Regions from separate parts of the Kitasatospora sp. NPDC056181 genome, predicted to be linked through region 1. Evidence: riboswitches for the same ligand, from Rfam matches in the RefSeq annotation. Region 1 holds a riboswitch; the other holds the start of a gene.

Evidence for each region. A riboswitch is a leader RNA that binds a small molecule or an ion and turns the genes downstream of it on or off. The one in region 1 is predicted to bind cobalamin.
Region 2: linked by a shared signal. The riboswitch ahead of metE (5-methyltetrahydropteroyltriglutamate--homocysteine S-methyltransferase) and the one ahead of ACFC1F_RS39865 (prenyltransferase/squalene oxidase repeat-containing protein) in region 1 are both predicted to bind cobalamin.

What each region holds. Positions count from the first base shown of each region.
Region 1 is NZ_JBHJUK010000204.1:331-5,214, reverse strand. Features, by position in the region: gene ACFC1F_RS39875 (CbiQ family ECF transporter T component) at 1-151, opposite strand, end outside; gene ACFC1F_RS39870 (hypothetical protein) at 156-1,376, opposite strand; gene ACFC1F_RS39865 (prenyltransferase/squalene oxidase repeat-containing protein) at 1,373-3,148, opposite strand; cobalamin riboswitch at 3,253-3,398, opposite strand; cobalamin riboswitch at 3,476-3,551, shown strand; gene ACFC1F_RS39860 (flagellar hook-length control protein FliK) at 3,660-4,139, opposite strand; partial or broken gene ACFC1F_RS39855 (peptidase) at 4,169-4,884, opposite strand, start outside.
Region 2 is NZ_JBHJUK010000081.1:20,154-25,037, reverse strand. Features, by position in the region: gene mmsB (3-hydroxyisobutyrate dehydrogenase) at 1-239, shown strand, start outside; gene ACFC1F_RS27015 (enoyl-CoA hydratase) at 236-1,009, shown strand; cobalamin riboswitch at 1,503-1,724, shown strand; gene metE (5-methyltetrahydropteroyltriglutamate--homocysteine S-methyltransferase) at 1,889-4,204, shown strand; gene ACFC1F_RS27005 (hypothetical protein) at 4,324-4,884, opposite strand, start outside.

The DNA of each region.
Region 1 (4,884 bases):
CCGCCGTCGCCAGGGCCAGCGCCCAGGCCCACCAGGCCAGCGGGTGCAGGTCCCGCGGGCTGCGCCGGCTCCCCGCGCTCCGGCCGGGGGCGGCGGGCGGGGAGTCGGCGGCGGGCGGGGAGCCGGCGCCGGGCTTGACGACGATGCTCACCGGATCACTCGGCCTGTCGACGGCGGCGGCGCGCGGTGACGGCGGTGACCACGCCCAGCACCACCACGAGGACGGCCCCGACCGCGGCCGGCACCATCGAGCCGGGGTCGTGCGGGGTGTCGGCGGCCGGGGCCGCGTCCACCACCCTCGGCCCGCCGGCCTCCACGGAGGGCGACGGACCGTCGGCAGCGGTGGGCGTCGCGGCGGCGCCGGCTTCCACGGACGGCGTGTCGGACGGCTGTGCGGAGGGCGTCCCGGCCGGCGGGGCGGTCGCCTCGGCGGCCGGTGTCTCCGGGTCCGCCGGTGCGGGGGCCTCGGCCGACGGGCTCACCGATGCCGTCCGCCCGCCCGTGGCGCCGGACGATCCGCCCGTGCCACCGCCCGAGGACGGACGTTTCGTGGCGCCGGACGAACCACCGTTGTTGCCGCCGGACGAGCTGCCGGACGAGCTGCCGGACGATCCGGTACCGGACGAGGATCCACCGTTCGCGCCCGCGGAACCTCCGCCGTTCCCGCCGGTGCCGGTGCCGTTCCCACCGGTGCCGGTGCCGTTCCCACCGGTGCCGGTGCCGTTCCCACCGCTCGTCCCACCGGAGCCACCACCGGCTGCCCCTCCCCCGCCGGCCGGCGGTCGGGGCGGTTCGGGGGTGGAGGCGGCGCCGCCCGGGCTGGTGTTCCGGGCGCGCACGGAGTCCGGCGAGATGGCCGGACGCCCCTCGGTGCCCTCGATGTTCGTGCCACCGAAGATCCACAGGTCGACGCTGCCCGGCTTCGGCTGGTAGCTCATCGCGCCGAGCTGGCTGTAGGACCAGTCGTTCTGGCCCGGATCGGCGTGCCAGTACGACCAGTAGGCCGTGGCCGGGGGCGTCAGGACGCACTTCTCCTGGTCCGGAGCGGGGTACTGCTTGCCGCCCTGGAAGCCGCTGTACCCGATCCGGCAGATGAACGCCGGGCCGTCGTGCCCCGTCCCGGTGGTCTTCCAGCCGCCCTGGTTGAGCAGGGCGTACCCGGTCGTCGGGGTGGTCCCGCAGGAGCGCAGCAGCGGGCCGCCCCACCGGCTGAAGTCGACGGCGAGCACCACGCCCGAGGTGGTGGTGCACTGTTCGATCGGCGTCGGCGCCGCGGACGCCGGGGCCGTCCCCAGCCCGACGCCACCCGAGGCGAGGGCGAACGTCAGGACCGCCGCTCCGGTGAGCCGGCCCAGCCGGCCCAGCCGCCGGCTCACCGGTGACGCCCCGGGACGGAGGCCGTACGGCGGAGGGCGACGAGGACCCCTGCCGTGCCGGCCACGGTCAGCAGACCGGCGATGCCCGTCAGTACCAGGGCGTCGGTGCCGGTGCCGGCCAGACTGCCACCGGCGGCCTGGACGGAGCCGCCGCGCACCGGGGCGCCGGTGCTGCCGCCGTCTCCGACGAGCACGGCGTCGGACGGGCGGCCGGCGGTCGCGCCCTCACCGGACGACGGCACGGCCGTGGACGTCGCGGAGGCGGTTTCCGTCGGTGAACCGCCCGCCGTCGGTGAACCGCTCGCGGTCGGTGTCCCCGTGGGTGTCGGCGTACCGGTAGGCGTCGGCGTACCCGTGGGCGTCGCGGTCGGCGTACCGGTAGGCGTCGGCGTACCCGTGGACGTCGCGGTCGGCGTCGCGGTCGGCGTACCCGTCGGCGGCCCGGTCGGCGTGGGCGTGGGCGTGCCGCCGATGGTGCGGGACAACGTGCCGAAGGAGACGCCCGTGGCACCCCCCAGGACCTGCGTCGAGGCGCGGACGTCCGAACCCTGCTGTCCGGCGGACGCGACGTTGAACCCGCCGTCGGCGTTCTGCTGGCCTGCGAGGAAGTCGAGCGCCTTGGCGATCTGCCCGCCGTACGTGACCTGGCGGAGCGTCATGCCCTGGACCGCGAGGGCAGCCGAGTTCGTCGAGTCGCCGGCCGCGCCGGGGAAGCCACCGTCCGGCAGCTGCCGGGCGGCGAGCCAGCCGAGGCCCTTGTCGACCGCCTGCGCGGCCTCGTCCCCGGGGACGAGCGCGAGCGCCATGACGGCCATCGCCGTGCTGTCGACGTCGGAGTCGCCGGTGGCCGGGATCAGGCTCGGCCAGGAGCCGTCCGCGTGCTGAAGGCTCTTCAGGTAGGCGACCGGGGCGACGGCGCCGGCCGTGTCGCCGGCGCGCAGCTGCGCCATGATGCCGAGGGCCTGGGAGAACACCGAGGTGGCCCAGGTGTAGTTGCCGGACTCGGCGCAGCCGGTGTCCGGGGTGGCCTTGGTGCACACCACCGCGGCGAGGGCGGCGATCAGGTCGTGACCGCCGAAGTCCCGCGGGTTGCGGCCCACGATCTCGGCGAGCAACGCCTCCTTGCCGATCGAGCCTCCGCCGGCGAACTCGGTGCCGACACCGGTCCAGTCGTTGACGGTCCGCCCGCTCGCGTCCTTGCCCTGCTGGTCCAGGAAGTCGACGATCCTGCGCAGCGCGGTGTCGTCGGTGCCGGTGGCGGCGAGCGCGTAGGCCCCGTCGATCGTGAGACCGAAGTCGGCGAAGGCCGGGAAGCCCTCGTAGTAGTGGCCGTCGATCAGGCGGGCCGGGTCGGTGAGGTAGGCGCTGCCCTTGGCGGCGTCGGGCTTCCTTCCGGCGGGCGGGGCCGGCGTCGCGGTGGTGCCGTCCGGGTTGCGCCGGACGCTGGTGAGGTCGGTGCCGGTCAGGGCCAGGACGGCCTGCTCGGTGGCGGCCGGCGACCCGGTCGGGCTCGCGGTCGGGGTCTGGCTCGGGGTCGCCGAGGGGGACGCGTGGGCGTCGCAGCCACGGACGACACCACCGCCCCAGTGCCCGAAGTCGACCGCGACGATCGCGCCCGTCGTCGCCGTGCACTGCTCGATCGGGTCGGCCGCCGCGGTTCCGGGACGCCCGAGCAGGACCGTGCCGCAGGCGGCGACCGCGACGGCGCCGGCGACCACCAGGGACGCGAGTTCCCGGTTCCTGTGACGTGTACGACTGCTGCTGACCCTCACGACGACTCCCTGGTCGGTCGACGCGGGAGAACACGGCGCAGCCGACGGTCTCCCGGGACAGGGACCGTCCTGACCGCGTCGTAGTCCGCGACGACGCAAGTGCTCTGTGAACAGGCCCCCGGTCCAGGCATTCCGGCTCACCCACCGGGTTGGCGGGTCTACGGTTGCGGGTCAGCGCCGGAGTTGGACCGGCTTCCCCTGAATGCCGAGGGCGAAAAATCGGTTCATCAGACCACGGCAGCTGACGGAGAGTCAACGGGGCGTCAGGTAGGTCACATCGCCTCGTCGCCCGGTGCGCCGTGCGGTAGCGTCCCCGGTGGCCGAGGGGGGAACCCGGTGCGAATCCGGGGCTGAACGCGCAGCGGTGTGGGGCGGCGGTCGTGCCGTTCCGGGCCCGGATTCCGGCGCCCCGGCCCTTCCGCGGAAGGGTCGGGGCGCCGGCGTGCCTCCCGGCGTCAGGGCCTCCAGGCGTCAGGGCCTCCGGGCGTCAGGGCCTTCGGATGTCAGGGTGTCAGGGCGCCGTGATGCCCGGCTGGGCGCCGGCGCCGAAGGACCAGCCCTCGACGTCGCCGGGGGCCGGGTTGTAGCTGCCGGCGCCCAGGCTGCTGTACGACCAGGGGCCGCCGTGCTGGGCGTGCCAGTACGACCAGTAGGCGCTGCCGGTCGGGTTGGTGCAGGTCGTCGGCAGCGCGTTGATCCTGCACACGAAGCCCGGGAAGCGCGGGTGGAAGGCGTACGAGAACCCGGCGCCGGTCAGCGCGGCGAGTCCGCTGGCCGGGTCGCCGGGGGCGCAGCCGGTCTGGATGCCGCCGCCGACGGCCGTGAAGTCGACCACGACCGTGACGCCGGTGGTCCCGGAGCAGGCCGCGGCCCGGGCCTGCGGGGCCTGGACGGCGCTGACGCCGAGCAGGCCGGCGGTGAGGGCCGCGGCCGCGGCGATCGACCCGAGCGTGCGGCGGACCGGACGGGCCGGGGTGAGGGTGTCGGTCATCGGATAACTCCTCCTGGGGACGGGCCTGTTCAGCGGGAGACCGGTGCCGGGCAGGCCAGGGTGGGCGCGTCGGGGCGTGCGCCGGCGGCGGAGAGGGTGGTCAGCGGGGTGCCGGCGAGGCCGAGGACGGCCTGCGCGGTGGCCCGGGCACCGTTGCCCGCGTCGAAGCCGGACGCGTCGTAGGCGACCGCGCCGCGGACGGCCGGGTCCGTGGAGCATCCCTGCTGGAACTTGACCAGCCGGCTCCAGCCCTTGAGGCCGGCCCCGAGGCGTCCGCCGGAGAGCAGCGCCTGGGTGGCCAGGCCCGTGGTGTTGGCGTTGGAGGCGCTCGCCCCGGCGGCCGCGAACCCGCCGTCGGCGCCCTGGTGGGAGGTCAGCCAGGTGAGGCCGGCGCTCGCCTTGTCGGCCCGTCCCGTGGCGGCGAGGGCCTGGACGGCGAGCGCGGTGGCGTCCGGGTCGCCGGTGCAGGTGGCCTGACCGAAGGAGACCGGGAAGCCGCCGTCCGCGCACTGGCTGCCGGCGAGGAAGTCCACGGCCGCCGACGGAGCGTCACCGGGCGTGCGGTGCAGGGCGATCAGGGCCAGCGACTGCCCGAAGGCGTTGCTGTAGTCACCCCACTGCGAGCGGTCGGAGAAGCGGCCCTCGGCGGTCTGGAGCGAACGCAGCCGGGCCGGCAGGTCGACGCCGCCGAAGCTCGCCGGGTCCGCGCCGCGGACCTCGACGGCGAGCAGCAGCTTGGCGGTCG
Region 2 (4,884 bases), on a different contig from region 1:
ACTGTCCGGTTCCCGGCCCCGTTCCGACCAGCCCGGCGAACCGCGAGTACGCGGCCGGGTTCGCCGCCGCGCTGATGGCCAAGGACCTCGAGCTCGCCGCCGACGCGGCCGGCTCCGCCGCCGTTCCGGCCGAACTCGGCAGAAGGGCAGCCGAGTTGTTCGCCTCCTTTGCTCAGGGCGAGGCCGGCGGTCTGGACTTCTCCGCCATCATCACCACCCTCCGGGAGGATTCCGCATGACGTACGAGACGATCCTGGTCGAACGCAAGGGCCGGGTCGGGCTGATCACGCTCGACCGCCCGAAGGCGCTCAACGCGCTCAACACCCTCCTGATGAACGAAGTCGTCGCAGCGGCGGCGGAGTTCGACCGGGACCCGGAGATCGGCTGCCTGGTGGTCACCGGCTCGGAGAAGGCCTTCGCGGCCGGCGCCGACATCAAGGAGATGCAGTCCCTCGACTTCGTCGACGCCTACCTCGGCGACTGGTTCGCCGCCTGGGACCGCTTCGCCGCCCTGCGCAAGCCCGTCGTGGCGGCGGTCGCCGGCTACGCGCTGGGCGGCGGCTGCGAGTTGGCGATGATGTGCGACATCCTGCTGGCGGCGGACACTGCGAAGTTCGGTCAGCCGGAGATCAAGCTCGGCGTGATCCCGGGCATCGGCGGCTCGCAGCGCCTGACCCGGGCGGTCGGCAAGGCGAAGGCCATGGAGCTCTGCCTGACCGGCCGGATGATGGGCGCCGAGGAGGCCGAGCGGGCCGGCCTGGTCTCCCGGATCGTCCCCGCCGACCAGCTCACGGCCGAGGCCCTGGCCACCGCCGAGACCGCGGCCGCGATGTCCACCCCGGCGGCGGTCATGCTCAAGGAGAGCGTCAACCGCTCGTACGAGACCACGCTCGCCGAGGGCGTCCGGTTCGAACGGCGGCTGTTCCACGCGACGTTCGCCACGGCGGACCAGAAGGAGGGTATGGGGGCCTTCGCCGGGAAGCGCCCGCCGTCCTTCACCCACCGCTGACAGTCCGCGCGGGCGCCGCCCCTCGCCCGGGGTGGCGCCCGCAGGTCGGTCGGCCGATCGCCGAAGCAGGTAGGTGTCCGCGATCCAGCCCTTGCGTTCGCGGGCCGACTTGTGCAACTCGCCGATCCGCAGAGCGACTTCGGAGGTCAGTCCGGCGACCAGGATCTCGTCGGGGGTGCCGGGGCGGGCGCCGTGGCGGATCTCCCTTCCCCCGGGGTCGATCCCGGTGAACGCGGCACGGCCGTCGAGCATCACCACCGTGTCGCCCACGCCCTCGGGGAACCCCTCGGCCAGGCGGCGGCCGGTGGTGATGTGCATCGCGAGGCCGGCCCGGGCCCGCCGAGGCGTGCGAGGGCCCGTGCGGGGGCTGTGCGTTGCCCTGATTGACAGATGTCGGGCCGGTCCACGCACCGTGCGACATCGCCGGGCCGCGGTGGAGTCTCATCATGCGGACACGTTCCATGATTCTCCGTCAGTTCCGCCTGCTTGCGCATAAGCTGACCGGGCAGCTGGTTCGCCCTGTCCGCCAGGCAGGCGCGTCGCAAGAGGGAACCCGGTGGGAATCCGGGACTGCCCCGCAGCGGTGAGTGGGAACGAACGCCGTCATACGCACTGGGCCCGGCCGGGTCTGGGAAGCGACGGCCAGTAGGTGTCCGCCCTTGACGGGTGGCCGTGCCCGCGAGTCCGAAGACCTGCCCGCTGCCCGCACGCGACCGTTCGCGCGCGGCCATCCCGGTGACCTCGTGGGCGGGTCGGCGTACATATCAGGCGGGTCCGGCGCTTTCGCACGCGCTCACGGCCCCGCCCGGTTCGTCACCCCTTCGCGCCTTCGTCCCGTCCCCGGGGACCACAGGAAACAGGCTCGCGAAGGAGAGTCCCTTGACAGCGAAGTCCGCAACCGCGGCAACCCGGGCCACCACCCACGGCCACCCCCGCCAGGGCCGCAACCGGGAGCTCAAGAAGGCCGTCGAGGGCTACTGGAAGGGCGCGGTCACGGCCGACGCCCTCCTCGCCACCGCCTCCGACCTGCGCCGGGAGAACTGGCAGCAGCTCGCCGACGCCGGTATCGAGGAAGTCCCCACCGGCGACTTCTCGCTCTACGACCACGTGCTGGACACCACCGTCGCCGTCGGCGCGATCCCGGCCCGCCACCGCGCCGCGGTCGACGCCGACCCGCTGGACGGCTACTTCGCCATGGCCCGCGGCACCCAGGAGGTCGCGCCGCTGGAGATGACCAAGTGGTTCGACACCAACTACCACTACCTGGTGCCCGAAGTCGGCCCGGAGACCGTCTTCGGCGCGAACCCGGCCAAGCAGGTGGCCGAGCTCCGCGAGGCCGTCGCGCTCGGCCACGCCGCCCGCCCGGTGCTGGTCGGTCCGATCACCTACCTTCTCCTCGCCAAGCCGGCACCCGGCGTGGCCGAGGACTTCCAGCCGCTCACCCTGCTCGACCGGCTGCTGCCCGTCTACGCCGCACTCCTCGCGGACCTGCGCGCGGCCGGCGCCTCCTGGGTGCAGCTGGACGAACCCGCGCTCGTCCAGGACCGCACCCCGGCCGAGCTGAACGCCGCCGCCCGCGCCTACCGCGACCTCGGCGCCCTCACCGACCGGCCCAAGCTGCTCGTCGCGAGCTACTTCGACCGCCTGGGCGAGGCGCTGCCCGTGCTCGCCAAGGCGCCGGTCGACGGCCTTGCACTGGACTTCACCGGTCCGGCCGCGGCCAACCTCGACGCCCTCGCCGCCGTCGGAGGACTCCCCGGCAAGCGCCTGGTCGCCGGCGTGGTCGACGGCCGCAACATCTGGATCAACGACCTCCAGAAGTCGCTGGCCACCCTGGCGACCCTGCTCGGCCTCGCCGGCCGGGTCGACGTCGCGCCGTCCTGCTCCCTGCTGCACGTCCCGCTGGACGCCGCGGCCGAACGCGACCTCGACCCGCAGATCGCCCGCTGGCTCGCGTTCGCCCGCCAGAAGGCCGGTGAGACCGCACTGCTCGCCCGCGCCCTGCGCGAGGGCACCGACGCGATCACCGCCGAACTCGCGGCCAACCGTGCCGACCTCGCCTCCCGGGCCGCCTCGCCGATCACCCGCGACCCGGCCGTCCGCGCCCGCACCGCCGCCGTCACCGAGGCGGACACCCGCCGCGCCCAGCCCTACCCGCAGCGCGCCGAGGCCCAGCGTGCCCGCCTCGGGCTGCCGCTTCTTCCCACCACCACCATCGGATCCTTCCCGCAGACCACCGAACTGCGTCTCGCCCGAGCCGACCTGACGGCCGGGCGGACCGACGAGGCCACCTACCGCGAGCGGATGGAAGCCGAGGTCCGCGAGGTCATCGCCTACCAGGAGAAGGCCGGCCTGGACGTCCTGGTGCACGGCGAGCCCGAACGCAACGACATGGTCCAGTACTTCGCCGAGCAGCTCACCGGGTACCTGGCCACCCGGCACGGCTGGGTCCAGTCGTACGGCACCCGCTACGTGCGACCGCCGGTGCTCGCCGGCGACATCTCCCGCCCGCACCCGATGACCGTCGACTGGTTCCGCTACGCCCAGGAACTGACGGACCGTCCGGTCAAGGGCATGCTCACCGGCCCGGTCACGATGCTCGCCTGGTCCTTCGTCCGGGACGACCAGCCGGTCGCCGAGACCGCCTTCCAGGTCGCCCTCGCCCTGCGCGACGAGGTCGCCGACCTGGAGGCCGCGGGCGCCGCCGTCGTCCAGGTCGACGAGCCGGCCCTGCGCGAGACCCTGCCACTGCGGGCCGCCGACCGCCCCGCCTACCTGGACTGGGCCACCGGGTCGTTCCGGCTGGCCACCTCGGGCGTCCGCGCCGACACCCAGATCCACACCCACATGTGCTACGCCGAGTTCGGCGCGATCATGACGGCCATCGACGACCTCGACGCGGACGTCATCTCGCTGGAGGCGACGCGCTCCCACATGGAGGTCGCCGGTGAACTGGCCGAGGCCGGCTACCCGCGCGAGGTCGGCCCCGGCGTGTGGGACATCCACTCCCCGCGCGTCCCGAGCACCGAGGAGGCGGTCTCCCTGCTGCGCGCCGGCCTCGCGGCGATCCCGGCCGAGCGGCTGTGGGTCAACCCCGACTGCGGGCTGAAGACCCGCGGCTGGCCGGAGACCCGGGCCTCCTTGGAGAGCCTGGTCGCCGCCGCCCGCCGCCTGCGGGAGGAACTCGCCGGCTGACGCGCCGGTGCGGGACCACAAGGGGCGGGAACGGTGGCACGCACCGGCCCGCCCCGGTGGCCCGCTCATCGCGGAGGATCTCGCCGTTGCTCCGGCGGCCGACCGGATGCCTTCCGCTGTCATTCCCTGGTAACGGCCGCAGCCACACCGAAGGTGAGCGCGCCCGTCAGTAGCGCGAAGGCGAGCGTGAAGGCCGCCCACTGCCCGATGGAGTCGACCTGGTCGCCGAGCCCGAGCAGCTGCCAGGCGGTGTCCCGCAGCGCCAACGAGACCGGCAGCGCCAACGCGCCCGCGGTGGTCGCGACCCGGGCGGCCCGTCGCGTTCTCGAAGCGGGAGGAGGCGCGGCGAACCGCAGGACGCTGTTGCAGATCATCACGAAGGCGAAGGTGCCGCCCGCGAAGACTGCGGTCTCCACGGCGAAGAGCAGTACCCCGGGCCAGCCCTCGCCGGAGGCCAGTCCCGTGGCGACCAGCAGGCCGGCGGCGAGGGCGGCCACGGCGGCGAGCGGGGCAAAGCGGAGGCGCACGAAGCCGAGCACGTCGCCGCGGCCGATCAGTGCGGCGAGTGCGCGCCCCGTACGGGAGCGGGTGCCGGCGAGCAGGTTCGCGAGGGGCGCGAGGTCGTCCAGCCAGTCCCCACCCTCGCCGTCGGCCCCGCGTACCGGTTTCGGTAGCCGCCG